Regions from separate parts of the Herbaspirillum sp. 1130 genome, predicted to be linked through region 1. Evidence: predicted binding sites of a transcription regulator. Region 1 holds the regulator's gene; each other region holds the start of a gene.
The links. Region 1 encodes LexA, which represses DNA repair genes until DNA is damaged. Its sites were predicted from a motif close to ACTGTATNNNNATACAGT; they were not measured.

Region 1 (7,412 bases):
GCGTCGTCCTTGGCGCTGTTGACGCGCAGGCCGGACGACAGACGTTGGATCGAGGTATTGAGCGACGACTGCGAGGAATTCAGGTTCCGTTGCGTATTGAGCGACGGAATATTGGTATTAATGACTGCTGCCATGTTAATTCTCCTAAGATTTGAGACCGATGATCCGAGTTTCAGTGCCTAACGTTGGTCTTCTACCCATGAGCCCCAGGCGTTTCAACCTCTGTTGATTGCTTTATCGGGCAGTCTTGGAAAAAGTTTAGGGCTTTTGCAAAAAATCTTTTTCAAGGCTTTCCGAACTAAAACTGCGTGCTTTGAAACTCCAAGCAAATCCTTTTTCGACGGCAATTCCAAAAACTTTAGGAAAATTGCTGTTGCGGCCAAGAAAAATGTTCCGAAAAGCAAAAACCGCCCGGGAAGGGCGGTTTCCTGCAATGGCTGGGCGCTCCTAGCCAGCTCAGCCTTGGGCTTTCTTATGTTGCAGCAGCGTTAATTCTTCGCCAACCTTTTTCAGGACCGAGTCCCAATCGCTGACTGCCGGCTGGCGGAACAGGCGCATGCCGGGATACCACGGGGAATCATCGCGGTCGTTGAGCCACCGCCAGTCGGGTACATGCGGCAGCAGTACCCAGGTGGGGTGGCCTAGTGCTCCGGCCAGATGGGCCACCGAAGTATCCACGCAGATAACCAGGTCAAGATTGCTGATGGCGGCAGCGGTATCGGCGAAGTCCTGGCACTCATTGCCCAGGTCAAAGACGGGCCAATCGGCTGGCAACTCCTTCAGGCCGTCGGCAGGCTTGCCTTTTTGCAATGAGTAGAATTCCATCTTGGGGACTTCAAACAATTGCTTGAATTTGTCCAGTGGAATCGAACGATGGCGGTCATTGCCATGCTCCGGATTGCCGCCCCAGACGATGCCGACGCGCAGATTGTCCGCTGATCGTGTCAAGGTGGAAATCTTCTGCTTCCAGTGCGCCGCCAGCGACGCATCGGCAGACAGATAGCCTTCCGCATAGCGCGGGATATCCTCGACGCTATGGGTGCGCAGGGCATAGGGCAGGCTCATGAGCACATAGGCGCAGTCGCAGGGTGGCAGGGGATCGCTTTCGCGCACCAGTGTCACTGCTGGTGTGAAGGATTGGAACAGGCGGTACAGAGGATTCTTCACATGCAGCGCCACGCTGGCACCTTGCTCCATGAGCAAGCGGGCATAGCGCAGGAACTGGATGCTGTCGCCAAAGCCTTGCTCGTGCATCAGCAGGATGCGCTTGCCCGCCAGCGAGGACTTGCCATCCCATTTCGGAATGACCTCGAACAGCTTGTGGATCAGGCGGTAGACGTGGGCGCGTTCCTTGGTGGTGAGGCGGCTCTCGTGGCACTCCCAGCCTTCCTCGAACTGTCCGCGCAGCAACAGGGTCAGTGCCAGGTTGTGCTTGGCGGTCGGGTAATTCGGCCGCAGCGCCAATGCCGTGCGGAAATTGCCAAGCGCATCGTCATAATCGCCATGATCGTGCTGGATCGCGCCGATGTTGTTGTAGGTGAGGGCGTGCTTGGGGTCCAGCGCCAAGGCCTGCTTGAACATGCGCATGGCATCGTCGAAGCGGTCGCCCGTGTTGAAGTAGCTTGAACCGAGCTTGACGTAGCCATTCGGATCCTTGGGTGCGATCTCGATGACGCGCAGCAGGTGTTCGTGGGCTTCTTCGATCTTGTTGATTTTCAGATAACTATCGGCGATCTTGTTGTGGGCGTAGGTGTCCTGGGGATCGAGCAGGATGGCGGTCTTGTGGGACTCTACGGCCTCCTTGTACATCTCCATGGCATGAAAGGCTTCGCCCAGGGCGGTGTGGGAGGGAGCGAAATTGATCTGGTATTCGAGCGACTTCAGAATCGTGGCGACCGCCTCGTCAAAGCGCCGTGCGTCGATCAGGGCGCGGCCCAGGTGCGACAGCGGGCCCGGTGCGTTGGGTTCACGCCGGGCCGCATCCTCGAAGTATTTGATCGAGGCTTCCGGATCGTTCTTTTCGTGCAGGGCATTGGCCAGGCCGATGCGTGCCGCCCGGTTTTCCTTGTCGATGGCGATGGCGCGCTCGTAGATGGCGATGGACTCGTCGATGCGATCCTGGCTCAGCACCGTACCGGCCAGGTTGCTGAGGTATTCGGCGTTGTTCGGATCGGCCTCGATGGCCTTGCGCAGGTATTGCTCGGCTTGCGCGAACTGGCCTTCCTGCATGGCGATCAGTCCGCGTGCGTGGTTGGCAAACACCAGATTGGGGGCGCGGGCCAATACGGCTGTACAGATCGCCTTGGCTTCCTCGGTCTTGCGATTGTCGAGCAGGTCCAGACATTTGCGAACGTCCAGCAGATCCTGCAGGTTGGACTTGGCGGCCGCTGGGGCCGGAATATGTTTGCCGTGCTTGTTGCTGCTCTTGCGCGTCGACATCGAAAAGGGTCCTCTTGGTTGGGCGCATCCATTGCGCCGGGCATAGCTGTCCAGCAAGGATGATATGCGTAACCGGTCACAGGTGAAGAGCTAAATAGAAAGCAAAAAACCTCCGTTTTAAGCGGAGGTTCATGCATAAACAAGCGATCAGTCGCCGCTGGCAGCGTCTTTCCGGCGGTCGGGCCTGCGCGCCGCTCCGAATTCAGTTCCAGCTGCGCAGCAATCCCACGGCCAGTCCTTCGAGTGCAAACTGGTCGTCTTCCGGCTTGACGATGATGGGCTCGAATTCCGGATTCTCGGGGAACAGGGTGATGACGCTGCCGCTCTTCTGGTAGCGCTTGACCGTGACCTCGTCAGCCAGGCGGGCCACCACGATCTGGCCATTGCGCGCCTGGTCGGCGCGCCGCACGGCCAGCAGGTCGCCGTCCAGGATGCCGGCGTCGCGCATGGACATGCCGCGCACCTTGAGCAGGTAGTCGGGCTTGGCCCGGAACATGGCCGGGTCGACCTGGTAAGTCTTTTCCACGTGTTCCTGGGCCAGGATGGGGGAGCCCGCCGCCACGCGCCCGATCAGCGGCAGGCTCAGCTGCATCAGGGCGGGATGGGGCAGGGCCATCTGGCGTGCAGTGCTGATGCCTGTGGTACCTGATTCGCGCAAGCGGATGCCGCGCGAGGTGCCGGGGGAAATCTCGATGGCGCCCTTGCGGGCCAGGGCCTGCAGATGCTCTTCGGCGGCGTTGGCGGAACGGAAGCCCAACTCGGCAGCGATCTCTGCACGCGTGGGAGGGAAGCCGGTGTTCTCGATGGCGTTCTTGATCAGGTTCAGGATCTGTTCCTGGCGCGCAGTCAGTTTGAGCATGAGGGTGGCCTTTCTCGGAGGGAAGGCTGTCTGGATGAACAGTCTGTATTTTTATACAGGTGCAATCCTTGTGTCAACGGCAACATGCATATTCCGGGGCGGAAAAGGCAAGCTTTCTCATTTATATAGAGCGCGCCGCAACTGAAGAATCTGGTTCTGAGCCGCTGGCGGCGATGTGCAGGGTCCGCGTTGTGGCCCTGCGGCCGCAGTGGCGTGACGCTGGCATTGCTGTCAGGACGGAAACCTAGTATGATCTCGGGTTTTCCTCTTCCCACACCCGTCTTGACGCCGGGGTGGGCGTCTTCAATAAGTCCATAAGGAGTCTACATGCGTCATTATGAAATCGTATTTATCGTCCACCCGGACCAAAGCGAGCAAGTGCCGGCGATGATCGAGCGTTACAAGGGCATCGTCACCACCCGCGGCGGCAAGGTCCACCGTGTCGAAGATTGGGGCCGTCGCCAACTGGCTTACCAGATCCAGAAGCTGGCCAAGGCTCACTACGTCTGCCTGAACATCGAAGTCGACAGCGAAACGCTGGCTGAAATCGAAACCGGCTTCAAGTTCAACGACGCCGTCCTGCGCCACCTGACCGTCAAGATGAAGAAGGCCGAAACCGGTCCTTCCCCCATCCTGAAGGCAGTGCAGAAGGAAGACGCGGCCAAGAGCCGTACCGAAGCTCCGGCAGCTTAAGCGCTGCGAACATCGCGGAGAGTGAACCAGTTTCAAGTCATCGCCAGCCTGGCAGAACGTGATGTCCTACGTTATACGCCGGCCGGTATCCCGATTGTCACTGCCAGGTTGCAGCATCAGTCGGAGCAGACGGAGGCTGGCATGAAGCGTCAGGTCGAATTCGAGATCGCGGCGCTGGCAGCGGGGGAAATCTCCGGTGCGCTCAACAGGGCGGCACTGGGTGAAGTCTTCCGGTTCACCGGCTTTTTGGCCCGCAGGAATCGCAACAGCAAGAGCGTCGTGTTTCATATCGTTGATTTTGGCCCGGTCGCGCCGGATTGAGCGGCGCAAGGTAGCCAAACAGACCTTACCCAATTTTTAGATACAGGAGCCAACCATGGCATTCGGTAAAAAGTTCGATAAAAGCAAGCTGAAAAACAAGCGCCAACAGCAAAACCCGCTGTTCAAGCGCAAGAAATTCTGCCGTTTCACCGCCGCTGGCGTTGAACAGGTCGATTACAAGGACGTGGACACCCTGAAGGACTTCGTCCAGGAAAACGGCAAGATCATGCCGGCACGCCTGACCGGTACCAAGGCCCACTACCAGCGTCAAGTTGACACCGCCATCAAGCGCGCGCGTTACCTGGCTCTGCTGCCGTACACCGATCTGCACAACGCCTAATCAGCGTCGAGAAATAGGAGAAAAACATGCAAGTCATTCTGTTGGAAAAAATCGTGAATCTCGGCGGTCTGGGTGATGTCGTGCGCGTCAAGGACGGTTTCGCACGCAACTTCCTGATCCCCCAACGCAAGGCCCGCCGCGCTACCGATGCAGCCATCGCTGAATTCGAAGCCAAGCGCGCTGACCTGGAAAAGGCTGCCGCCGAGAAGCTGGCCGCTGCCCAAGCCCAAGGCGAAAAGCTGGCTGGCGCTACCGTGGAAGTGTCGCAGAAGGCCGGCGTTGACGGCCGTCTGTTCGGTTCCGTGACCAACTTCGACATCGCTGAAGCCCTGGGCAAGAAGGGTTTTGCTGTCGAGAAGTCGCAAGTGCGCCTGCCCAACGGCCCGCTGAAGACCGTTGGCGAACACCCCGTGTCGGTGGCTCTGCACACCGACGTGGTGGTCGATGTCACCATCGCAGTCAAGGGCGAGCAAGCGTAATACGCCTGTTTGCTGCAATTCGTTTTGCAATAGAAAAGCCGGGTTCGCCTGGCTTTTTTATTGTCAGTTGTACCAAGACACGCCGCCACTGGTCATCGTCATGGCGCGGCTTGTCAATGGCTTCATATTGCATTCGTTCGCATGAAGCATCTGGCCGTGCAAAAACGTTCGGCCGGACCTACGGCTTCACATCAGCAGGTTATAATGCGCGCCATGAAAGAATCGTCCCGCGGCAATCCAGAATTTTTCCGTGGCCAGAGAGAGTCATCCGATCCCCAGATCGATGCGCTCCGCGTGCCGCCCCACTCCATCGAGGCCGAGCAATCGGTGCTGGGCGGCCTGCTGCTGGACAACGCAGCCTGGGACCGTATCGCCGACTTCGTCAGCGCTGAAGACTTTTACCGCTACGATCACCGCATCATCTTCGAGCACATCGTCAAGCTCATCAACAGTACCAAGCCGGCCGACGTCATTACCGTCTATGAAGCCATGTCCACCAGCGGCAAGGCCGAAGAGGTGGGCGGGCTGGTTTATCTGAATGCACTGGCGCAAAACACGCCTTCTGCGGCCAACATCCGCCGCTATGCCGAGATCGTCCGTGATCGCGGCATTCTGCGCAAGCTCATCACCGTGGCCGACGAGATTTCCGGCAATGCCTTCAATCCGCAGGGCAAGGATGTGAAGTCCATGCTGGACGAGGCCGAATCCAAGATCTTCGCCATCGCCGAAGAAGGGTCGCGCGGCTCTCAGGGCTTCATGGAAATCCAGCCGCTGCTCACGCAAGTGGTCGAGCGCATCGACGAACTTTACAATCGCGACAATACCAGCGACATCACCGGCGTTCCGACCGGTTTCATGGATCTGGACAAGATGACCTCCGGCCTGCAGCCGGGCGACCTGATCATCGTCGCTGGCCGTCCTTCCATGGGTAAAACCGCTTTCTCGATCAACATCGGCGAACATGTCGCCATCGAGTCGGGCCTGCCGGTAGCCGTGTTCTCCATGGAAATGGGTGGCGCGCAGCTGGCCATGCGTATGCTGGGTTCAGTCGGACGCCTGGACCAGCACCGCCTGCGTACCGGCCGCCTGCTGGACGAAGACTGGCCGCGCCTGACGCACGCCATCCAGAAGATGAACGATGCGCAGTTCTACATCGACGAAACGCCGGCGCTGTCGCCCATCGAATTGCGCGCACGTTCGCGCCGCCTGGCGCGCCAATGCGGCAAGCTGGGCCTGATCATCATCGACTACCTGCAGCTGATGTCGGGCAACGGTGGCAGCTCTTCTGAAAACCGCGCCTCCGAAATCTCGGAAATCTCGCGTAGCCTGAAGGGCCTGGCCAAGGAACTCAACTGCCCGGTGATCGCGCTGTCGCAGCTGAACCGCTCGCTGGAACAACGTCCCAACAAGCGTCCCGTGATGTCCGACTTGCGCGAATCAGGCGCTATCGAACAGGATGCTGACGTTATTTTGTTCATTTACCGTGATGAAGTTTACAATCCGGACTCGCCCGACAAGGGCACGGCGGAAATCATCATCGGCAAGCAGCGTAATGGCCCCATCGGCAGCATTCGTCTGTCCTTCCTGGGGATGTATACCAAGTACGACAACTATATCGGCAATCTGGCGCAGCCTTACGGCGGCGACTGATGCCATCGGCGGCGCGCCACCAGGGCGTGTCGCTGCACAAGGATCACGGGCGGCGTCGGGCCGCCCGTGTCATGCAAGGCGAACGGCCCCCAAGGCCGTTCGTGCAGGACCGGCAGGGCGGGGTACCGGCTTCCAAGGGGGTAGCCGCAGGCCGGTTCGAAACGGCGCTTTACATGAGCGCTAACCATTGATGAGAGAGAAAAATGTTTGGACGATTGATGCCGACTGAAGGCAAATTCTTTGACCTTTTCAATCAGCATGCAGAGCTGGCGGTCAAGTGCGCGAAAGAAATGGTGGCGCTGATGACCAATTTCGACGACCTTGAAATTCGCGTGCACGCCATTGAAGCCGTCGAGAAGGAAGCCGACAAGGTCACGCACAATGCCATCGAACTGCTGCACAAGACCTTCATCACGCCGCTGGACCGCGATGACATCCACCAGCTGATCACCCGCATGGATGACATCCTGGACCTGCTCGAAGATGCGGCCCAGACCATCTCGCTCTACGACATCAAGGCCATCACGCCGGAAGCCAAACGCCTGGCCGAGCTGTGCCTGTCCTGTGCGGAGAAGGTGCAAGCCGCCGTGGGCCTGCTGTCGAACATGGACAACTCGCGCCAGATCCTGTC
Region 2 (7,412 bases), on a different contig from region 1:
CCGTAGCGCTCCCAGTTCTTGCGCACCACAAACCCGATCTTGCGGCCGATAGGCTGCTCGCCTTGGGCAACGCGGATGTTGCGGATGTTATGAGCGATTTCGTAGGCGTCTTCGACCGACAGCGGCTCGGACTCGGAAATGCGCGGGATGATGCGGGACTGAGCGCGGGCATCCAGCAACTGATGCGCGTAGCGGAGGGCTTGGCTCGACATTAGCATGGAGGGCTCACATCGAAAGATAGTGAATAGCTATCCATTGTCGATGACGATTAATTTTTGCACAAGCAAAAACTCGCTTTTATACGAGATCTGACGAAAATTTCATCAGATTGACCTGCTCCGCGTCATGCTGTTTTTCAGTGGCTGCAACAGTCCTGTCCAGCTTGAGAATGGCAGAGCTCATGCGCCCCAGAGTTCACCGTTCGGACCGGTTTGAGGCGCGGTCACGCCGAAATGCTGATAGGCCAGCCCCGTGGCGATGCGCCCGCGCGGGGTGCGCTGCAGGTAGCCTTGCTGGATCAGGTAGGGCTCCAGCACGTCTTCGATGGTGTCGCGTTCTTCACCGATGGCCGCCGCCAGGTTGTCCAGCCCGACCGGCCCACCGCCGAACTTGAAGAGCACGGCCTCCAGCAGCTTGCGGTCCATCAGGTCGAAGCCGACCGGGTCCACGTCCAGCATCACCAGAGCGGCATCGGCCATCTCGCGGGTGATGCGCCCCTCCCCCTTGACCTCGGCATAGTCGCGCACGCGGCGCAGCAGGCGGTTGGCGATACGCGGGGTACCACGGCTGCGGCGGGCGATTTCCAGCGCGCCTTCCTCGACAATGGGGGCATTGAGCAAGCCGGCGCTGCGCGTAACGATGCGGGCCAGCTCGGGCGGGGTATAGAACTCCAGCCGGGCGACGATGCCGAAGCGGTCGCGCAGCGGATTGGTCAGCATGCCGGCGCGGGTGGTGGCGCCCACCAGCGTGAAAGGCTGCAGGTCCAGCCGCACCGAACGGGCGGCCGGGCCTTCGCCGATCATGATGTCGATCTGATAATCCTCCAGTGCCGGGTAGAGGATTTCCTCCACCACCGGCGACATGCGGTGGATCTCGTCGATGAAGAGCACGTCATTGGCTTCGAGATTGGTCAGCAGCGCGGCCAGGTCGCCCGCGCGCTCCAGCACGGGGCCCGAGGTCTGGCGCAGGTTCACGCCCATCTCGCGGGCGATGATGTGGGCCATGGTGGTCTTGCCCAGGCCGGGCGGGCCGAACAGCAAGGTGTGGTCGAGCGGCTCGCCACGCTTGCGGGCGGCCGAAATGAAGATTTCGAGCTGGGCGCGCACCTTTTCCTGGCCGACGTATTCGTCCAGCTGCTTGGGCCGCAGGGCGCGCTCGATGGCTTCCTCGTTGGCCGAGGCCGGGGTGGCGGAGATGATGCGCTGTTCGGAGAAATCGTCGGTCTGGATGCTCATGCTCTAATCCTTGTCTGGCCGGGCTCAGCCCTTGGAGAGCGCCTTCAGGGCCAGCTTGATGCCGTCCGAGACGCTGCTGTCCTTGGGCACCTGCTTCATGGCCAGGGTCGCTTCCTTGTCCGAATAGCCCAGCGCCAGCAGGGCATTGAGGATGTCGGCCGAGGCGTCGCTGTGGACCACGCCGGCCACCGCGCCAAGATCGGCACCGAGCTTGCCCTTCAGTTCCAGCAGCAGGCGTTCGGCGGTCTTCTTGCCGATGCCGGGCACGCGGGTCAGGCGGCCGGCTTCCTGCAGGGTCACGGCCTGGGCCAGGTCGGCCACCGACATGCCGGAGAGGATGGACAAGGCCGTGCGTGCGCCCACGCCGGAAATCTTGATGAGCTCCTTGAACGTATTGCGTTCTTCGGCGGTCCCAAACCCGAACAGGATGTGCGCGTCCTCGCGGATGGCCAGATGCGTCAGCAGCGTGACCTTCTCGCCCAGGCCCGGCAGGTTGTAGTAGGTGCTCATGGGCACGGCCACTTCGTAACCGACGCCCTGGCAGTCGACCAGCAGGTTCGGGGGGATTTTTTCTAGAAGAATTCCGGAGAGGCGACCGATCATGGCGTCAGGGATGTGCGTGGGAGGCAGCTTCTGTGATAATCCCGCGATGATACAGCACTGTTCGGATAAACAGTATCCAAGCCACCTCGCAGAGATGAAGACAAAGGAAAAACATGGCCGGTAGCGCCTTCTTCGCATTGATTGACGACATCGCCACCGTGCTCGATGACGTTTCCCTGATGACCAAGGTGGCCGCCAAGAAGACGGCCGGCGTGCTGGGCGACGACCTGGCCCTCAATGCCCAGCAGGTCGCGGGCGTGCGCGCCGAGCGGGAATTGCCGGTGGTCTGGGCGGTCGCCAAGGGCTCGCTGAAGAACAAGGCCATCCTGGTGCCGGCGGCACTGGCCATCAGCGCCTTCATCCCCTGGGCGGTAACACCGCTGCTGATGCTGGGCGGCGCTTTCCTCTGCTTCGAGGGCTTCGAGAAACTGGCGCACAAGTATCTTCCCCACGATGAGGAACATCATGAAGTCGCCGCCAAGGCGGCCGACGACGTCGATCCGCTGGTCTACGAGCAGGAAAAGATCAAGGATGCCGTGCGCACCGACTTCATCCTCTCGGCCGAGATCATCGCCATCACCCTGGGTACCGTCGCCGGTGCGCCCCTGCAGCAGCAGATCACGGTACTGGTGGGCATTGCCCTGATCATGACGGCGGGCGTGTATGGGCTGGTGGCCGGCATCGTCAAGCTCGATGACGGCGGCCTCTACCTGGTGCAGCATGCGGGTGCGAGCGCCTGGGGTCGCTTCAAGGCCGGTGTCGGCCGGGCCGTCCTGGCGGCGGCACCGAAGATGATGCGCAGCCTGTCGGTGATCGGGACGGTTGCCATGTTCATGGTCGGCGGCGGCATCCTGACCCACGGCCTGCCCTTCGCGCATCACGCCATCGAGGCGGCGGCGCAAGCGGTGGAGGGTGTCGCCGTAGTCGGGCCGGTCCTCGGGGCGATTACCCCGGCGGTCTTGAATGCCCTCTTCGGCGTGGTCGCAGGGGCAGTGGTGCTGGTGGTGGTGAAGCTGGCGCAGCGCGTGCTGTCGCTCTTCAAGAAAAAAAACTAACCCACCAGACGCCCGCCGCGCATGCGAATGCCCTTGCGCGCCAGCGCCGGGGCCAGCGCGCCGAGGTCCGACAAAATCCCTCCCCCATGCGCATGGCAGATCGCCACGCCCAGCGCATCGGCGGCATCGGTACCCGGCAGGCCGGGCAGCTTCAGCAGCCGCGCCACCATCTCCTGCACCTGCGCCTTCTGGGCGCGTCCATGGCCGGCCACGGCCTGCTTGACCTGCAGGGCCGTGTATTCGGCTACCGCCAGGTCGGCTGCCACCAGCGCGCAAATGGCCGCGCCGCGCGCCTGCCCCAGCAGCAGGGTGGATTGTGGATTGACGTTGACGAACACTTTTTCGATGGCCGCGCAGTCCGGTGCATAGGACTTCACCACTTCGCCGACACTGGCCAGGATCACCTTCAGGCGTGAAGGCAGGTCGCCGTCCGGCGTCTTGATGGTGCCGGAAGCGATATAGGAGAGCGTGTTGCCCTGCTTGTGGATGACCCCGAAACCGGTGGTGCGCAAGCCAGGGTCGATACCGAGGATTTTCATGCCCGCCAGTCTAACCGATCAGGCGGGCATCCCGTGTCAGAACAAGACGCCCTGCCCCGGATCCGGCATTTTCTGGCGCGGGCGGCGCTGGGTGGTCGAGGGCAGGCCGCTCTTGCGCGAGCCATGCTTGTCCTGGATGGCATCGGCTTCCGCCCGCGCGCTACTGCTGCTGCGCTGGCCGTAGAGGGCGTCCTTGGCGTGCTTGAGGGCCGTCTTCTCATCCACGATGGGGTCGGGATAAGCCGTCGTGCCGACTTCCGGCACCCAGCGCCGCACGTACTCGCCCAGCGGATCATGATCGCGCGCCTGCTTGGCCGGCGAATAGATGCGCAGGGTGTTGATGCCGGTGGTGCCGGATTGCATCTGCATCTGGCTCCAGTGGATGCCCGGTTCGAAATCCAGGAACTGCCGCGCCAGGAACAGCCCCGGCGCACGCCAGTGCAGCCACAGGTGATAGGCGGCAAAGCTGACCAGCATGGCGCGCATGCGGAAGTTGAGCCAGCCGGTCGCGCACAGCTGGCGCATGCAGGCATCGATCATGGGATAGCCGGTACGGCCTTCGCACCAGGCATCGAAACGCGCCTGCGCCTCCACGCCCCACGGACCGCCATCGCCCGGACGCAAGCCATCCAGCGAACGCGCCACGTTGCGCCATTCGATATCGGGCTGGTCTTCCAGCTTCTGCATGAAGTGGCAATGCCAGCGCAGGCGGCTGGAGAAGCCGCGCAGGCCGTAGGCCAGCGCGCGGTCGGCCGTATGTTCGATGGCCAGTTCGGTAGCCTGATGCACGCTGCGCATGGAAATGGTGCCGAAGGCCAGGTGCGCGCTGAGCCTGCTGCAGGCGTCGGGTGCGGTCAGCGGACTGGACATGCCACGCCGGTAATCGCGCCCGCCGCCGCCGAGGAAGGCGCGCAGCGTATCCCATGCTGCTGCTTCGCCGGCGGGCGGTTGCAAGCGTACCTCGGGCAAACCCAGTTCGGTCAATGTGGGCAGCCTGTCGGGCTGCATGCCTTGCGGCGCACGGAAGCCGACCGGATTGGCAATCTGCGCTGCCTCCATGCGCTGCACCCAGCGCGCGGCCCAGCCATCACGGCTGCGCAGGCGGCGCACCACGCCGGTTTGCGGAAACTCCTGCCACTGCACGCCCTGGATGCGGCTCCAGCGGTTCACCGAAATGTCGCGCGCATAGCTCCAGGCCGGGCCGGTTTCTTCGTGGCTGAAGAGATGGGTCACGCCCCACTCGCGACGCAGGGATTCCAATACCTGCACCGCCTCACCAATCCGCAGAAGCAAAGGCAGGCCGCGTTGCTTCAATTCGATCTGCAGGGGGGCCAGGGAGCGCAACAGGAAATCCACATGACGCGGATCACATTCAAAACTCTGCAGCCACGCTGGCTCGATGATGACGACCGCAAACGCACGCTCACACCGCGCCGCCTCGGCCAGCGCCGCGTGATCGCGCAGGCGCAGGTCGCGCTTGAACCAGACCAGGCCGACGCTCATCTCAGCCTCGCTCCTGACGGCGTTCGAGCCGCACCACCAGGCGTTGCACGGCCGGACGCACGCGCAGGAAGCCGCGATAGCTGCGCTCCATCAGCCACAGCATGCCGGGCAGACGCGCCAGCCGGGCCAGCCAGCGCCATCCCGGCAAGGTGGCCCACAACTTCACGAAGGCTTCGGCACCGCTGAAGACCACGCCATCGGCACGACGCACATGAAAGCGCGCCAACAACTGCTCGCGCGTCATGCCCGAAGGAAGCTCTGTGGCGGGCACATCCGCGCGGCTGATATCGCAAAAGCGCAGCGGGGCATCCTGCGCACCGCGCTGGTACATGCCGATCTCGCGCCGGCACAGCGGACAGGCACCGTCATACAGCACGGTGATCTCTTCCTGTGGCGCACGAGGGTCAGGGTCAGGCTGCGCCATCGCGCCGCTCCTTGCGCTCGGTGCGCGCCAGCAGCTCGGCGGCGCTCTGCAGGCCTTGCGTGCTGCGACGCCACCACTGGGTGAACAGGTCGCTGGGCTTGTCGACCACCGGGAACAGTTCCGGTGCCGCTACGCATTGTGCCCACAGCGGCAGCCAGGGAGCCAGATGCGGATCGGCCACACAACGCACGCTGCGCGCAGACTTCAGCGCACGGCCAACGGTGGCGGCATCACCATGCCAGCACAGCGATGTCAGCTCGCGCATGCGCGCACCAACGAAATCCCAGCGGCGCTGATCCCAGGGCCAGAGCAGATGGAAGTCCGACAGATACAGGCCCACCACCACGGTGTCTGTGGGCAGATCGGCGGGCAACTCGCCCAGGCTCCACGGATGGACCAGCCAGACATCCCGTCCGGCTACCGCTTCCGCCTCCGGGGTCACACTGCCCAAATGTTCAGGTGGCACTGGCAGCAGGGCCGGCTCCTTGCAGCGTTCCCGCGCGCGCTGGGCGGGTTCGGCGGCCACCGGGTCGGGATTGAGGGCGATTTCGCCCAACGCTTCATAAGTGGTATCTACCACCGTGCCCGGGCTATGCCACTCGGGCGGGGCGTACTTGGCCACGTTCTCGGCATTGAACAGATAAGGCTTGTGGCTGCCGGTCCCGGCCACCCATTGCCAGCTCAGGTGATTGCTGGCCAGGTCGCCATCCAGCAGATGGCCGACCATCCAGTCCGCCCCCGCACGCCAATGCACCTTGCGCAGATGCACCACGTAGCTGGCCAGCCACATGCGCGCGTGATTGTGCAGGGTGCCGGTGGCATACAGGGTGCGCACGGCCTGGTCGATCACCGGCAGGCCGGTGGCAGCTTCGCGGATATCGGCCGGCAGTTCGCGCGCATAGGCCGACTCCCGCAGCGGGCCGGCGTGCAGCGAATCGAAGATGCGCGCCCCGCGCCTGGCCCACACGTAGCGATAGAAGGCACGCCAGCCCAGCTCATAGACGAACTTGTGCTGCACATCCAGCGCCTGGCGGCTGCACACGCCCGCCAGCACCTCGCGCAGGCTGACGAAGCCGTGCGTGAGATAGGGCGACAAGCCCGTCACGGCACCGTCAAGACTGTTGCGGGTGCGGGCATAAGCACCGGGACGCACGGCGGCGATGCGCTCGCGCGCGGCGGCCAGGGTCGGCAGCAAGGGCAGCAGCGCCAGCGGTCGTGGTGCAGGGGGCGCAGCGACAGCAGCAGGGGCGGCGGGTGCGTCTTCCGGGGAAGGGGACTCCAGCACCAGGTCGAATTGATGTTTGCGATACATGGCTCGACTCCTCAAAGGCCAGGGTGGGCGCGCTTGCGGCGGCAGGCTTCGGAACAGTATTTGACCTCGTCCCAGTTCTTGGCCCAGGCGCGCCGCCAGGTCATGGGCAGGCCGCACACGGCGCAGGGCTTGCTGGGCAAGTGCGCCTTGTTGCCGCGATGTCCGGCGACTTGGCTTTTCTGTTTCATGACTCAGGATTGTACTGAATAAATGCGTCACACTTGACTCATGACGCCAAATTAGCGTCTATAATCTGTGTCAAACATGATTCACCGGAGCCCATCATGAGCCTTGCGCAATCGACCCCTTCCCCGGCCCTTGCGGCCGACAAACCTGCTGGCGAAGCCTTGCGCCGCACTGGCGCGGTGGCGCGCATGCTGCGCATGCCGGTGGCCACGCTGCGGGTGTGGGAGCGCCGCTATGCACTGACCCACGGCCAGCTGTCACCGAGCGGCCAGCGCCTGTATTCGGAAGCCGATGTGCGGCGCCTGGCGCTGATCCGGCAGTTGACCGAACTGGGCC
Region 3 (7,412 bases), 220 kb from region 1:
CCTTCTCGGCCGCTTTACGTTTCTTGCAGATACGCACCGGTTGCGCACCGAGGTCCAGCAAATCCATGTGCCAGAGTTCATCAATACGGGTATCGATGTAGGCGACGTATTTGTGCTTGTCCAGCTTGGTGACACGCGGCATGAAATGACCGGCTTGCTGCTGTTCGACGGAGCGGGCGAAGTGTTTCATGGCAAGTCTCCTGGGCACACGGGCGTGAGGGGGGGACGGCATGACAGGGAGCGGGAGTGAAGCTGACTACAGCTTAGTCGATCAACGCCGCAAGGGAAGGTTTATTTCATTTGCAGAGCTGATCGACTGAAGGGATGACGATTATTTCTTGGCGGCATCCACAGTTTTCTTCAGATCACGGCCCATCTGCAGGTGTTCCTGCAGGCCCGGCAGCGTCTTGGCGGCAAAAGTCTTCACATCCGGATCTTGAGCTTCCTTGGACGACTTCTGGAACAGCTTGACCGCATCTTCATGGGCGGACACGCCAATCATGCTGGCATAGCGCTTGTCGAAGGTATTGCCCTTGAGCTTCTCCAGGATGGCGATCTTGGCGCGCTGGGCCATGCTCGGTTCGGCCGGCAGGGTGACATCCTTGCTCGAGGCCAGTTGCTTGAGTTGCTCATCCACCGTGGTGTGCTGGTCGATCATTTTCTGGGCGTAATCCTTGACGGCCTGGTTGCTGCTCTTTTCGAGCGCGATCTTGCTGGCTTCGACTTCGGCATGACCGGCTTCGGCGGCGTTGGTCATGAAGCTCTTGTCCTTGCTGTTCACGGACTCGGCCGCGGCATTGAAGGACAAGGCGGCCCCGGCGATCATCAGGAGGCCGGCCCCGATCAGGCGGCGGCTGGCGCAGGTGTGCGGGCGGGATTGAATATTCTGCGTACGTTGCATGAAAGGCTCCTTGTCGTGTGGATGATGGATCAGCTTCTGCCCCATTCGGGGCTGCCATGTTTTCACTGTAGTCAGGAAGCGCGGCGGCTTGCATCAGACAGCGCCAATGACCGATGTAAGAATCGATGAGCGGGATGGCGCCCGGATCATGCGTGACTCATGCGTGACTCACTGCTGCCGGCGGCGATTGCGCAGATACAGCACCTGCCCCAGCAATGCGGTAAAGAGCAGGAACACATTGGAGACTACAAACACCCAGTCCCCTTGCAGGACGCTGTAGGCGACGAAGCCGGTAGAAGCCGCCAGTTGGCCCGCAAAGAGCCAGTGCGAGACGCCCTGGGTGGAGCGGCTGCGCCACTGTTCGTAGACCTGGGAGGAGATGGTGAGCAGAAGGATGAGGGTCGCGCCCCAGCCGATGAGGTCGGTGATGTGATCGGACATGATGGTCGAGATGAGCCCGTGAAGGCCCGGCAAGCGAATGGTGTGCCGATGGTGGACCAAGCCGGCAGCGGCCACAGTCGGCCAGCGCCGCGAGGCGGTGTAGGAAGTTTCCCCGGCAGCCCTGCAACGCAGGTCGGCGCATTCGCACGGGCCTGCGCGAATTGGCCGACCCGACAAAGGGCGCATGTGGCATTGCGGCATCGGCCTCACTTCCCTAGTCTGGAGTGGAAGTCAAGATCCCCCTTCAGATCCCCCTTTACAGCCATTCCCATCCACTCAGGAGGTCAACATGCACGCTACCCGAACCATTGCCGACGTCATGACACGCGGTGTCCATACCTTGAGCCCGGATGATTCCGTCATCCGGGCCGCCCAGGCGATGGAGTCACTGGACGTAGGCGCCCTGCCCGTCTGCGATGCCCAGCACAATCTGGTCGGCCTGGTCACCGACCGCGACATCGTTCTGCGCGCCGTGGCCCGCAATCGCCTTTCCGAGAGCCTGCCGCTGACCGAGGTAATGAGCCACGAGGTCCTGTGGTGCTACGAAGATATGGTGCAGCGCCAGATCCGCCGCCTGCCCGTGATGGACCGCCAGAAGAATCTGGTCGGCATGGTGAGCCTGGGCGACGTCGCCGCCAAGACCCAGAATCGCGGCGTGGGCAACGCACTGGCGGAGATTTCCTTGCCCGCTGCACCGGTGCGTCCGGCACAGGAAGTGTCGCCTTCTGGCGACTTCGAATTGCCGGAAGTGCGCAATAGTGACATGCACGAGGTCAATATCGGCCACAACTAGTACTGGCGCGGCTTTGCGGGGCATCTGGAGAGACGCGCTGTAGGTGTTTTCCTACGCGTTTATTGGACACTGTCCGATCTTCTTTTTTGCGCTGCATCGCTACTATGCATCTCAACGAACTCGAAACCGAGGACCCCACATTCCGATACGAACGTCCCCCTCCGTCGTGTCATGAATACAGTCCATCCCCCATCGGTTTATCCCCACGAGTCGTTTTCATAAGCAGAAATTCTCCGGCGATTCCCCCGATCCCCGGCGTCTTATATCCCTCCCCCTCAGGCCGCCTCCCCAGGCGGCCTTTTTTTATCTTCATTTTTATCCGCATTGGTTTCTTCACCTGAAGAATGGTTCGCATGGGTCGAATGATTCACTTGCCCTGTCCGGCGATAAACGCCAGAGCATCGGCATAGGCCAGTTCGCTGGTCGTGCGCAACATCGGGCAGACATGGGTAGAGACCGGCTCCTGCGGCGCTTGCGGGGAAGCGCCGATGAGCACGATGCCGCGAAAGCCGCCTTCCTCGGATTGCTGCACGCCTGGCTGCATGAGCGCTCCTCCTTGCGCATCGGCCACGGGGCCGCTCAGTTCGCCCAGATGGTGACCGCCGGGAATGTCGATGGGAATGCTCATGGTGTGCTCCTCTGTTCAAGGTGAAAGACCCGGCAGGAAGAAACCTGTGCCGCCCGCGCCACTGACGCAGGTCAGGCAATGCAGCCTCTTTCCCCGCGCCGGGCCAGGAAGAAGTATTCTTGTCAGCATAAGAAACACTGAAGGCAAAGGCAGCAAGAAGCCACCGGCTCTCTGCGTAGGAAGCGGCGAAGATGAGTCTCTCCGGGGGGACAGGAGAGGCAGACGTTGCGCAGGGGTGGCTGGGGGATGCTGTCGCCTGGGGTGCTTGCCTCTCTGTCTGGAACCGTCATGCCCATCAATTACCTGCGCCGTCTGACCAGTCCGGCGCGCACCGATCTCTCCAACCGCCATCTGGGGCGTTCACTGGCCTTCATCGCCGGCGCCGTCAATGCGGGCGGTTTCCTGGCCGTGGGCCAATACACCTCGCACATGTCGGGCATCGTCTCCTCGCTGGCCGACAACCTGGTGCTGGGGGAAACCCTGCTGCTGGTGGCCGGCGCCAGTGCCTTGCTGTCGTTCCTGCTGGGAGCGGCCTGTTCGGCGGTGATGATCAATTGGGCGCGGCGGCGCGGCCTGCACAGCGAATACGCCATGCCGCTGATGCTGGAAGCCATGCTGTTGCTGTGTTTTGGCATCCTCGGCAGCAATCTGGAAAATCACCGTCTGCTGTTCGTGCCGGTGACCGCGGCCTTGCTGTGCTTCGTGATGGGTCTGCAAAATGCCATGATCAGCAAGATTTCGCGATCGGAGATCCGTACCACCCACGTCACGGGCCTGGTCACCGACATCGGCATCGAGATCGGCAAGATGTGCTACTGGACCCTGGCCCCCCGCCAGCCCCATGAGGCGGTGACGGAAGATCCCGTGCCGGGTGCGCGGCGCAAGTTCATGCTGCTGTCCTCGCTGTTGCTGATGTTCTTCCTGGGGGGCGTGACGGGTGCTTTTGGCTTCAAGGCGCTGGGCTTCCTCGCGACCATGCCGCTGGCAGCCGCATTGTTCCTGCTGGCGCTGGTGCCGATGATGGATGATCTGGCACGCAATTGAAGCCTCCCATCGGAGGCGGGCTGCAGGCAACAAAAAAGGCGCTCAACGCGCCTTTCGTTTTATTGTTATCGACTTAGGTGCACCGCCCGGTTCCTGAAGCCAGTGGAGCGCAGGGTCCTTCGTTGGAACGGCTGCCTGATGCGATCAGGGTCCTGGTACGGCGGCTGAGTCTGCCTGAGGTGGCCGCTGGGGCCGCTTTCTCAGCCTTGCTGCTGGGGATTGCTGTCCGACTGCTGCGGCTGCTGGGCGCCATTGCCCTCTTGCGGCGTGCTCTGGTTCATTTGCGGCTGGGCCGATGCACTGGCGCCATTGCCACCATTGCCGTTCTGAGCAGCGGCGGCCGCGGCGGCATTCTTGCGGCCATGGCTGTTCAGACCACCCTTGCGTCCGGCTTCCCGGGCTTCGGCGGAGGTGAACTCATGGGCGGCACCCTTGGCGTGGGCGGCCTTGCCTCCCATGCTGGCGATCTGGCGCTGTTTCTCCCTATCCATGGCGGCGAAGCCGCGATTGCTGTTCCCCGGATTTTGTGAATTTGCCATGTGTGACTCCTTGTCTTGGATGATCGAATGGAGCAGACATTTGTCATTCGCCGCCCTCTTGCTCTGCGCGAGCATGCAAATGACAACCCAACTTTTGTCCACATCTGCAGTGTAGAAAGCCTCACCGATCCTCACTATCGGAAGAGCTCTTCTGCCAAGGTCAGCAATGGCTGTCAGACAGGTAGGAAAAACTGAAGATGAGCTTGCATTTTCGGTATCAATTGCTGATGGATCAGCGATCTTCGGCATTGCACCCAGGAAATTTCACGTGATTGAAAGCCCAAAGGCAGTTTTTTTCACACCTCAAAACAATTACTGTATATTTATACAGTCTTTGCTTTTACCCGCACTTTCCTGCTGTTTCGCATCCTCGTTTTCTTGCCATGTTGACATCCAGCTCTCCGGTCCCTCGTCCGGAAATCATCCACCCCTCGCTCTGGCTGGCCTCCCAGCTGGCGCGCGGTGGTGCGCGCGGTGTCGCCAGCGGATTCGAGGCGCTGGATGCCGAGCTGCCCGAACGCGGCTGGCCGCCCGGGGTGCTCATCGAGCTGCTGCTGCCGCAGGAGGGCGTGGGCGAGCTGCGCCTGTTGCGCCCGGTACTGGCGCGTGCGCCCGCCACTGCCCGGCGCCCGCCGCAGGCTGGCCGGATCGCCCTGCTGCAGGCCCCACACCAGGTCAATGCCCCCGGCTGGGCGCATATGGGGGTGGAAGCATCACGGCTGCTGCAGTTGCAGGCCGATCATGCGGCCGACGCCTGCTGGGCTGCCGAGCAGGTCTTGCGGGCCGACAGTTGCCAGGCCCTGCTGATGTGGCAGCCGCGCTTGCGCAAGGGCGATCATGACTTGCTGCGACGCCTGCATGTGGCGGCGCAGGCCGGTCAGACGCTGTTCTTCATGCTGAGGCCGCTGTCCTGCGCGCGCGAGCCTTCCCCCGCGCCCCTGCGGCTGACGCTCAAGCCGGCGCGCGACGGGCTGGAGATCGGTTTTCTCAAGCGCCGCGGACCGCTGCGCGAACAAAGCCTGTTTCTCCCTTTGCTGCCTTCACCGAATTTGCAACGCCATGTCACCCCTGTGGATCGCCGTACACCTGCCACTGCTGCCGCTGGAAGTCTTCCGTCCGAACTGGCTGGATGAGGAAGCGGCCGTGGTCTTCGAGCGCGATCGCGTATCCGCCCTGACGGCACCGGCGCGCGCGCTGGGCGTGCACGAAGGCATGCGGCGTGGCGGCGTGCAGTTGCTGGCACCGCAAGCGCATCTGAATGAGCGGGATATCCTGCGGGAGCAAACCACCTTGCAGCAAGCCGCCCTGGCCCTGCTGCAATACACGCCCCAGGTCACGCTGGCCGAAGAGGCCTGCATCCTGCTGGAAGTGGGCGCCAGCCTGCGCCTGTTCGGCGGCATCCGGGCCTTGTGCCGCAAGATCCGCGTGACTATCGCCCGCATGGGACTGTCGGCTACCCTGTCCTGCGCCGTTACGGCGACCGGATCTTGGCTGCTGGCGCGCTACGGCTACGTGCGTACCCTCAATCATCGTTCCCTGCAGCGCCGACTGGACCGCCTGCCAGTGGTTCTGCTCACCGCCGCCCGTGCCCATCTGGAATGGCTGCACGGGCTGGGCTGCCGCCAGTTGGGTCAGGTGCAACGCCTGCCCCGCGCCGGTCTGCAGCGCCGCTGCGGCAAGGACTTGCTGGCCATGCTGGACCGCGCCTATGGTGCCGCACCCGAAGTGCATGACTGGATCGTGGCACCGCCAACCTTCCAGGCCCGGGTGGAGCTGCCGGACCGCATCGAGCACACCGACATCCTGGCCGCCTATGCTCAAGGCTTGCTGGCCCAGCTGGCCGGCTGGCTGACGGCACGCCAGTTGGCCATCAAGAAGCTGTGCCTGTGGCTGGAACATGAACGGGGACGGCAGGCAGTGGCACCGACCGGGCTGCAGATAGCGCTGTCGGTCCCGGCCTGGCAGGAAGACCACCTGCACACCCTGGTCAAGGAAAAGCTGGCCCGTTCCTCCCTGCCCGCCCCGGCCATCGCCCTGGGGCTGGCCGCCGATGAACTGGAAAGCCAGCAGGCGGCCAGCGAGATGCTCTTTCCCGAACCCGGCGGCAGTGCCGAGGATCACCAGCGCCTGCTGGAACTGCTGGTGGCGCGTCTGGGCGCGGACAAGGTGCAGCAGGCCGCCCCGCGCGCCGATCACCGGCCCGAGATCGCCAACCGCTGGTGCAGCGTGATGCAGAGCCCCGCCAGCCTGCCGGCTGCCCTGAACACCGATGCGGCACGATTGCCGCCGCGTCCGCTGTGGCTGCTGGCCGAACCCTTGCCCTTGCGGATGCAGCAGCACAAGCCCTTCTATCGCAGTGCGCTGGAATTCACTTCGCCGCCCGAACGCATCGAAGCCGGCTGGTGGGAAGGCCGGCCATTGACGCGCGACTACTTCACGGCGCGCGATGCCAGCCATGCCTATTACTGGATCTTCCGCCAGTGGCGCGGCGGCGAGTGGTCCGACGAGGAGCCGCAGTGGTTCCTGCACGGCCTGTTCGGCTAGGAGCACGGCATGCAAGCTTCCCTGCCCTTGGGCGTCCCCCAGACCGGCCTGCCCGACTATGCCGAACTATATTGCCGCACCAACTTCAGTTTCCTGCAAGGGGCCTCGCATGCGCAGGAACTGGTGGATCGTGCCATCGAACTGGGCTATCGGGCCCTGGCCATCACCGACGAATGCACCATGGCCGGGGTGGTGCGCGCCCATGCCGCCTGGGTGGAACAGGTCCATCGCGGCAAGGCCAAGGATTTCAAGCTGCTCATCGGCAGTTGCTTCCGATTTACAGCCTTGAAGGACGATCCGGCCCATCCCCTGGCCAGGATGACCCTGGTGGCCCTGGCCAGGAATCGTGAGGGCTATGGCAACCTCTGCGAACTCATCACCCTGGCGCGCACCCGCGCCGAAAAAGGCAGCTACCTGCTGTCGCCGGAAGACCTGAGCCAGCCGCCGCCCGCCCTGTCGCACCTGCGCACCCTGCCCGATTGCCAGTTGATCCTGGTGCCGGACTACCCGGCCGATGAAGAA
Region 4 (7,412 bases), 1.1 Mb from region 1:
CCATTGTTCCAGGCCTTTTTTGCACGCTGGCGCACCAGCATGCGCACGCTGTCGGGCATGGGCGTGCGCGCGCCATTGGTCTCGGCCGAGAGCCACAGGCTGTCTTCGAAGAAGGGCAGCATGCGCGGCGTGATGAAGCGGCTGCGGATGCCGTTGACGTGGCGGTCGCCCTGCGCGGTCTGCTGGGTGATGTAGAAACGCTGCGGCACCACCAGGTGCAGATACTCCTTCGCACGCGTCATGGCCACGTACAGCAGGCGCCGCTCCTCGGCGATCTCGGCCTCGCTGCCGGTGGCCAGGTCCGACGGGATGCAGCCATCGACCACATTGAGCACGTGGACCGAGCGCCATTCTTGGCCCTTGGCGGAGTGGATGGTGGAGAGCGTCAGGTAATCCTCGTCGCGGTAGGGCGGAGCGGAGAAGTCGCTGCTGGCTTCGGGCGGATCCAGCGTCAGTTCGGTCAGGAATTTCTCGCGCGAGGCATAGCCATTGGCCAGCGCGGTCAGTTGCTCGATGTCGGCAGCGCGGGCGTCGGCGTCTTCATAGCGCTGCTCCAGGTGCGGCAGATACCAGTCGCGCGCGGCCTGGATGTCGGTCGGCCAGCTGGCACTGGCGCGGCGCATCAGGTCGTAGGTGTCGGCAAAGGCCTGCCATTGCAGGGCGATACTGGCGGGTGCGCCGAAGTTCAGCAGCGCATCGGCCGGGTCGCTGGCGGCGGCCATGAGGTCCAGTACCTTCCTGGCCGTAGCGGGACCGACCCCGGGAATCAGTTGCAGCGCCCGGAAGCCCGCCATGCGCCCGCTGGGATTGTGCGCCAGGCGCAGCAGCGAGAGCAGGTCCTTGATGTGGGTGCTTTCCAGGAATTTGAGTCCGCCGAACTTCACGAAGGGGATGTTGCGCCGGACCAGCTCCAGTTCCAACGCCGCGCTGTGGGTGGCGGTACGAAACAGCACCGCCTGGGATTTCAGGGTGAGCCCTTCTTCACGATGCGCCAGGATGCGGTTGGCGACCCAGCGCGCCTGTTCGGCCTCATCCGGGATGACCACCAGTTGCGGCTTCTGTGAGGACGGCTTGTCGCTCCAGAGCTGCTTGACGTGCCGTTCCGGCGCATCGGCGATGACGGCGTTGGAGGCCTGCAGGATGGGCTGGGTGGAGCGGTAATTCTGTTCCAGCGTCAACAGCCGCGCCGGCTGGGTGAACAGCTCGGGAAAATCGAGGATGTTGCGCACCGTCGCGCCCCGGAAGGAATAGATGGACTGGGCATCGTCACCCACGGCGGTCACGCCGGCGCCATCGGGCTTCATCCGTTGCAGGATCTCGGCTTGCAGGCGGTTGGTGTCCTGGTACTCATCCACCAGCACATGATCGAAGCGTGCACCGACCGATTGCGCAATCTCGCGGTCGGAGAGCATGTCGGCCCAGAACAGCAGCAGGTCGTCGTAATCGAGCACGTGCTGTGCTTCCTTGGCCTCGACATAGCGGGTAAAAAGTTCGCCCAGCAGCCTCTCCCAATCACGGCACCAGGGGAATTGTGTCTGCAGCACGGTGCCCAGATCTTGCCGGGTATTGACCGCACGTGAATAAATCGACAGGCAAGTGCCCTTCAGCGGAAAACGCTTGTCGGTAGAGGACAGCCCCATCTCGTGGCGCAGCAGTCCGATCAGGTCTTCGGAATCGCCGCGATCCTGGATGGTGAAGTCTTCTTCCAGGCCGATGACGGCCGCGTACTCGCGCAACAGCCGCGCGCCGATGGCATGGAAGGTGCCTGACCAGGGCAGTTGAGGCGGGCTGTCGGTGGCCGCCAGCCCCAGCACCTGGCGGATCACCTGGCCCACGCGCCGGCCCATGTCGGCCGCCGCCCGGCGCGAGAAGGTCAGCAGCAGGATGCGTTGCGGGTCGGCCCCGTCGAGGATCAGCCTGGCCACCCGGTGCGCCAGGGTATTGGTCTTGCCCGAACCGGCACCGGCCACGATGAGCAGCGGCGGCTGCTGTGCTGCTGGCAAGGCGCTGCCATGCTCGACCGCCTCGCGCTGCTGTGCGTTCAGGCGCGCAAACGGGTCGCGCTCGCCGGTGGGCGGGCTGCTGGTGTCGGGGACGTCCTGGGCGAGTTCGGGTGGCATGGTGCGGGGAAATTCATATCGGCAATGGCTGGGCAAGGAGGTACTGTATATATAACCAGTCCCCGATGCAACATCAGGCACATCCACTATATGAAACATCTTGGCGCGAACCTCTGCCGTAGAAGTGAATCTACAGGTTTCACGGCAGACGACCGACGGGTCCGGCGCGAGTATGGAGCAGATGGCCAAGGATGGGCCATGACTGCAAACTGTGGCAAACTTCGCGCTTTGTCTTCGCCCGTGTTGGCGTGCGGCCAGAGGATTGCGTCCCGGAACCGGGAGGCGAGGCCACTGGCAGCACATTGTGCAGGCCCTCTCCCGGAGCAATTTTGAGTCTGATTAAAAACCTGCCGTTCGAATGGCTGGTCGGCATCCGCTACACGCGGGCCGGCAAGCGCAGCGGCCGCAACAGTTTCATTTCCTTCATTTCCCTCATTTCCATGGCCGGCATCGCGCTGGGCGTGGCTGCCCTGATCGTGGTGCTGTCGGTCATGAATGGTTTCCAGAAGGAAGTGCGTGACCGCATGCTTTCCGTGCTGGCCCACATCGAAGTCTTCGATGCCTCCGGCTCCATGAAGGACTGGCAGGCGGTGGCCAAGCAGACCTTCCAGAACCCCGAGGTGCTGGGCGCTGCGCCCTATGTATCGGGCCAGGCCATGATGACGCGTGACGACAACCTGCGTGGCGTGCTGGTGCGCGGCGTGCTGCCCGAGGAAGAGCCCAAGGTCTCGGACGTGGCCAAGCAGGTCAAGCAGGGCAGTTTCGATTCCCTGAAACCCGGCGAATTCAACATCGTCATCGGCGGCGAGCTGGCGCGCGGCATGCGCGTGGGCCTGGGCGACAAGGTCACGGTGATCGTGCCGCAAGGGCAGGTGACCCCGGCCGGCGTCTTGCCGCGCCTGAAGCAATTCACGGTGACCGGGATCTTCGAAGCCGGCCATTATGAATTCGATTCGTCGCTGGCCTTCATCCAGCTGCAGGATGCCGAAACCCTGTTCCGTATGGATGCCCCCACCGGCGTGCGCCTGCGCATCCGCGACATGCTGCAGGCCCCGGAAGTGACCCAGCAGCTGGCGCGCACCCTGAGCGGCGACCTGTACCTGCGCGACTGGTCGCAGCAGAACAGCAACTGGTTCGCGGCCGTCAAGACCGAAAAGCGCATGATGTTCATCATCCTCGCGCTCATCATTGCGGTGGCGGCCTTCAACCTGGTGTCCACGCTGGTGATGACGGTCACCGACAAGCAGGCTGACATCGCCATCCTGCGCACGCTGGGGGCTTCTCCCGCCTCCATCATGAAGATTTTTGTCATCCAGGGGGCCCTGGTGGGCCTGGTTGGTACTGCCATCGGCGTCGGCCTGGGAGTGGTGGTGGCACTCAATATCGACGTGCTGGTACCGGCCATCGAGCGGGCTTTCCACGTACAGTTCCTGCCCAAGAGCATCTACGTGATTTCTGAATTGCCATCCGAACTGATCTGGTCGGACGTCTATACCATCGGCGGTCTGGCCGTGGTGCTGGCCTTCCTGGCTACCTTGTATCCGAGCTGGGCAGCGGCCCGTGTCAAACCGGCGGAGGCGCTGCGCTATGAATAACAACGATCCGATCAAGAATCGCCAGGCCGTGCTGTCGTCGCGCGGCCTGGGCAAGACCTTCACTCAGGGCAAGTATTCGGTGAAGGTATTGGGTAATGTCGATATCGACGTCTACCATGGTGAGCAAGTCGCCATCGTCGGAGCCTCGGGCTCCGGCAAGTCGACTTTGCTGCACCTGCTGGGCGGGCTCGATACGCCCAGCACCGGTACCGTCAGCCTGTTGGGCAAGGATTTCGCCAGCCTGGGCGAGAGCGAGCGCGGCACGCTGCGCAACCAGTCGCTGGGCTTTGTCTATCAGTTCCACCATCTGCTGCCGGAATTCTCGGCGCTGGACAACGTGGCCATGCCGCTGATGATTCGCCGCGTCAAGCGGGCCGAAGCGCAGGAGCAGGCGCGCGAGATGCTGGACAAGGTCGGCCTGGCGCAGCGCGTGACGCACGTGCCGGGTGAGCTTTCCGGTGGCGAGCGCCAGCGCGTGGCCCTGGCGCGCGCGCTGGTGACGCGTCCGGCCTGCGTGCTGGCCGATGAACCGACCGGCAACCTGGACCGCAGCACGGCCGACCGCACCTTCGAGCTGATGATCGAACTCTCGCGCACGCTGGGCACGGCCTTCGTGATCGTGACCCACGACATCGAACTGGCAGGCCGCTGCGCGCGCGTATTGCGCTTGTCCGACCAAGGCCTGAAAGTGGCCGGTCAGCAGCCTTGATGCATTCCGGGTAAGCTATCGCCTTTGACTCCGCCGTCTTGATACAAGACGGCGGTCTGCTTTTGAAGACACGAATACCTGTACAGACGGAAACTGGAGCAAGACAATGAACACCCGCCAATGGCTAGAGACCCTGGTCGCCTTCGATACCACCAGCCGCAATTCCAACCTGGAACTCATCACCACCGTGCGTGATAGCCTGGAAAAGCAGGGCATCTCCTCCTGGCTGGCGCACAACAAGGAGCAGACCAAGGCCAACCTGTTCGCCACCTTGCCCGCGACCGCCGGCCCCCATGCCGGCAGCACCGAAGGCGGCATCGTGCTCTCCGGCCATACCGACGTGGTGCCGGTGGATGGCCAGAAATGGGATACCGACCCCTTCAAGCTGACCGAGAAGGATGGCAGCCTGTTCGGTCGCGGTACCTGCGACATGAAGGGTTTCATCGCCACTTCGCTGGCCTTGGTGCCTGAATTCCTGGCCATGCCGCGTGTAAAGCCGATTCACCTGGCGTTTTCCTATGATGAAGAAATCGGCTGCATCGGCGCGCCCGTGATGCTGGAAGAAATCGTCAAGCGCGGCATCAAGGTCGATGGCTGCGTGGTGGGTGAACCCACCAGCATGAACGTGGTGGTGGCGCACAAGGGCATCAACGTGTTTGCCTGCAAGGTGCACGGCAAGTCCGCGCACTCTTCGCTGACCCCGCAGGGCTGCAATGCCATCGAGCACGCCGCACGCCTGATTTGCGCCATCCGCGATTTCGCCGATGGCTACAAGGCCAATGGCCCGTATGACCAATTCTTCGATGTGCCCTTCAGCACCATGACCACCAATCAGATCCGGGGCGGCATCGCGGTCAACACGATTCCCGAGCTATGTGAATTTACTTACGAATTCCGCAACCTGCCCGGCATGAGCGTGGCCGACATCCAGGCGCAGATCGACAAGTACATCGCCGAGGTCCTGCTGCCCAAGATGCGCAGCGAATTCCCGGAGGCCCGCGTGGAGATCGACAACTTCGCCGGCAGCCCGGCGCTGGAAGCGGTCGAGCAGGCGGCCATCACCGAGCTGGTGCGCGCCCTGACGGGGGATCGCGAAACCCGCAAGGTCGCCTATGGCACCGAAGCAGGGCTGTTCCAGCAGATCGGCATCCCGACCATCGTCTGCGGTCCTGGCGATATCGGCAATGCCCACAAGCCCAACGAGTTCGTGACGCTGTCGCAGATGGAGCGCTGCGAGCAGTTCCTGCGCAAGCTGGGCAAATCGCTGCAGCCGGCCTGATCACGCCTGATCGGTGCACCCCGGTGGCGTGCGAGATGAAGGACGCGAGCGATCGCGTCCTTTTTTTCATGTCCGCGCGTGAAGGATTCGGGATTTCTTTACCATTGTTAATTACTGCAAGAGGGCGTTAGACGGTAAACTGCGCGGGTTGAAGCCGGTTCAAACCGGCTATGCTGTTCAAACAACAAGACGCTTCGGGGGAAGCGAGCCGCATCAGCAGCCTGGCTGAATCATGCGATCGCGGCCCCTGCGGCGGGTGTCGTTATCCGGAACCGCTGCCCTGAGGCCGGTCTTCCGATTTTCGCCAAGCCAGCACATGTGGGTCGATACGCACTGCCATCTCGACGCCGGGGAATTCGGCGAACGTTCCGCTGCCGTGGCCGCCGAGGCTGCGCAGGCCGGCGTGCGCGCCATCGTCATTCCCGCCATCGCCAAAGTGAACTTCAAGGAAGTCGGACGGCTTGCGCGCGAAGTCGGCAATGCCGTCTATGCGCTGGGCATTCATCCGCTTTACGTCCCCACTGCCAAGGAATCCGATCTGGAGATCTTGCGTACGGCCATCGGCGAGGCGCTGGGCGATCCGCTGTTCGTGGGGATCGGTGAGATCGGGCTGGATTTCTTCGTGCCGGCCCTGAAAGAAGCGCCGCTGCGCGAGAAGCAGGAATTCTTCTTTGCCGAGCAGCTCAAGCTGGCACGCGACTTCGACCTGCCGGTGCTGCTGCATGTGCGGCGTTCGCAGGACATCATCCTCAAATACCTGCGCCGCATCCGCGTGCCGGGTGGCATCGCGCATGCCTTCAATGGCAGCGACCAGCAGGCCCGGACCTTCGTTGAGCTGGGGCTGCACCTGGGATTTGGCGGCGCCATGACTTTCCCGCGTTCGCTGCAGATCCGCCGGCTGGCGACCGAATTGCCCTTGTCCTCGATCGTGCTGGAAACCGACGCGCCGGATATTTCACCGGCCTGGCGGCATCCCGGCATCAACACCCCGGACCAGATCCCGCGCATCGGTGCAGTCCTGGCCGAGCTGCGCCAGCTGCCGCTGCAGGAGATCGCCGCCGCCACCACCGCCAATGCCCGGGCCGCGTTGCCGCGCCTGGCGCATGCAGGATTGCCACTCTGATGCGCGCGCTGATCATCGGGTTTGCCATCGGCGTGGGATTGCTGCAGGTGCAGGGCCAGTTGCCGGGCACCGAATGGTATGCGGTCGGGCTGGTGCTGGCGCTCTTGCTGGGTTTGACGGCCTGGAAGTTCTGGCAGCCCTGGCTGCGGGTGCCCCTGTTGCTGACCTGTGGTGCCTGGCTGGGCTTCTTGTGGGCGGCTTCCTTTGCCCTGTATTACCTCGATCAGGAGCTCCCCAAAGCCTGGGAAGGACGTGATATCACCGTCATCGGTACCGTCGCGGATTTGCCTGCGCATACCGAGCAGGGCGTGCGCTTCCGTTTCGATGTGGAGCAGGTGGTGGTACAGGGGGGCGTGAAGCCGCCGGTGCCGCCCCGGCTGGCGCTGTCCTGGTACGGCAACCAGCGCTACCAGCAGCCCTCCGAGGATGGCGAGCAGGCCGCGCCGCCCAGGATGGCCGTGCCCGACCTGCGGCCGGGTGAGCGCTGGCGCTTGCAGGTGCGGCTCAAGCGTCCCCATGGCAATGCCAATCCGGATGGCTTCGACTACGAGCTGTGGCTGCTGCAGGACGATGTGCGAGCCACCGG

Region 2: a site for LexA is predicted at 2,114-2,131, ahead of ruvA (Holliday junction branch migration protein RuvA). Genes of this name have one in related genera too.
Region 3: a site for LexA is predicted at 4,661-4,678, ahead of imuA (translesion DNA synthesis-associated protein ImuA). Genes of this name have one in related genera too.
Region 4: a site for LexA is predicted at 2,163-2,180, ahead of JOD78_RS05530 (ATP-dependent helicase). Genes of this name have one in related genera too.

What each region holds. Positions count from the first base shown of each region.
Region 1 covers NZ_JAFICQ010000001.1:200,236-207,647, forward strand. Annotated here, with positions in the region: gene JOD78_RS00985 (flagellin) at 1-134, opposite strand, end outside; gene JOD78_RS00990 (tetratricopeptide repeat protein) at 457-2,439, opposite strand; gene lexA (transcriptional repressor LexA) at 2,642-3,298, opposite strand; gene rpsF (30S ribosomal protein S6) at 3,626-3,991, shown strand; gene priB (primosomal replication protein N) at 4,013-4,312, shown strand; gene rpsR (30S ribosomal protein S18) at 4,368-4,652, shown strand; gene rplI (50S ribosomal protein L9) at 4,679-5,131, shown strand; gene JOD78_RS01020 (replicative DNA helicase) at 5,345-6,781, shown strand; gene JOD78_RS01025 (DUF47 domain-containing protein) at 6,985-7,412, shown strand, end outside.
Region 2 covers NZ_JAFICQ010000002.1:243,504-250,915, reverse strand. Annotated here, with positions in the region: gene JOD78_RS09940 (4-oxalocrotonate decarboxylase) at 1-218, opposite strand, end outside; gene ruvB (Holliday junction branch migration DNA helicase RuvB) at 399-1,454, opposite strand; gene ruvA (Holliday junction branch migration protein RuvA) at 1,479-2,057, opposite strand; gene JOD78_RS09925 (DUF808 domain-containing protein) at 2,171-3,112, shown strand; gene ruvC (crossover junction endodeoxyribonuclease RuvC) at 3,109-3,651, opposite strand; gene JOD78_RS09915 (FAD-binding domain-containing protein) at 3,688-5,154, opposite strand; gene JOD78_RS09910 (DUF393 domain-containing protein) at 5,156-5,578, opposite strand; gene JOD78_RS09905 (FAD-binding domain-containing protein) at 5,565-6,890, opposite strand; gene JOD78_RS09900 (DUF2256 domain-containing protein) at 6,902-7,078, opposite strand; gene JOD78_RS09895 (MerR family transcriptional regulator) at 7,175-7,412, shown strand, end outside.
Region 3 covers NZ_JAFICQ010000001.1:419,444-426,855, reverse strand. Annotated here, with positions in the region: gene JOD78_RS01975 (hypothetical protein) at 1-190, opposite strand, end outside; gene JOD78_RS01970 (DUF4142 domain-containing protein) at 332-901, opposite strand; gene JOD78_RS01965 (PQ-loop repeat-containing protein) at 1,070-1,342, opposite strand; gene JOD78_RS01960 (CBS domain-containing protein) at 1,632-2,135, shown strand; gene JOD78_RS01955 (hypothetical protein) at 2,503-2,763, opposite strand; gene JOD78_RS01950 (YoaK family protein) at 3,052-3,807, shown strand; gene JOD78_RS01945 (KGG domain-containing protein) at 4,008-4,346, opposite strand; gene imuA (translesion DNA synthesis-associated protein ImuA) at 4,730-5,479, shown strand; gene JOD78_RS01935 (DNA polymerase Y family protein) at 5,406-6,890, shown strand; gene JOD78_RS01930 (error-prone DNA polymerase) at 6,900-7,412, shown strand, end outside.
Region 4 covers NZ_JAFICQ010000001.1:1,254,407-1,261,818, reverse strand. Annotated here, with positions in the region: gene JOD78_RS05530 (ATP-dependent helicase) at 1-2,120, opposite strand, end outside; gene JOD78_RS05525 (lipoprotein-releasing ABC transporter permease subunit) at 2,450-3,715, shown strand; gene lolD (lipoprotein-releasing ABC transporter ATP-binding protein LolD) at 3,708-4,424, shown strand; gene argE (acetylornithine deacetylase) at 4,531-5,703, shown strand; gene JOD78_RS05510 (TatD family hydrolase) at 6,020-6,826, shown strand; gene JOD78_RS05505 (DNA internalization-related competence protein ComEC/Rec2) at 6,826-7,412, shown strand, end outside.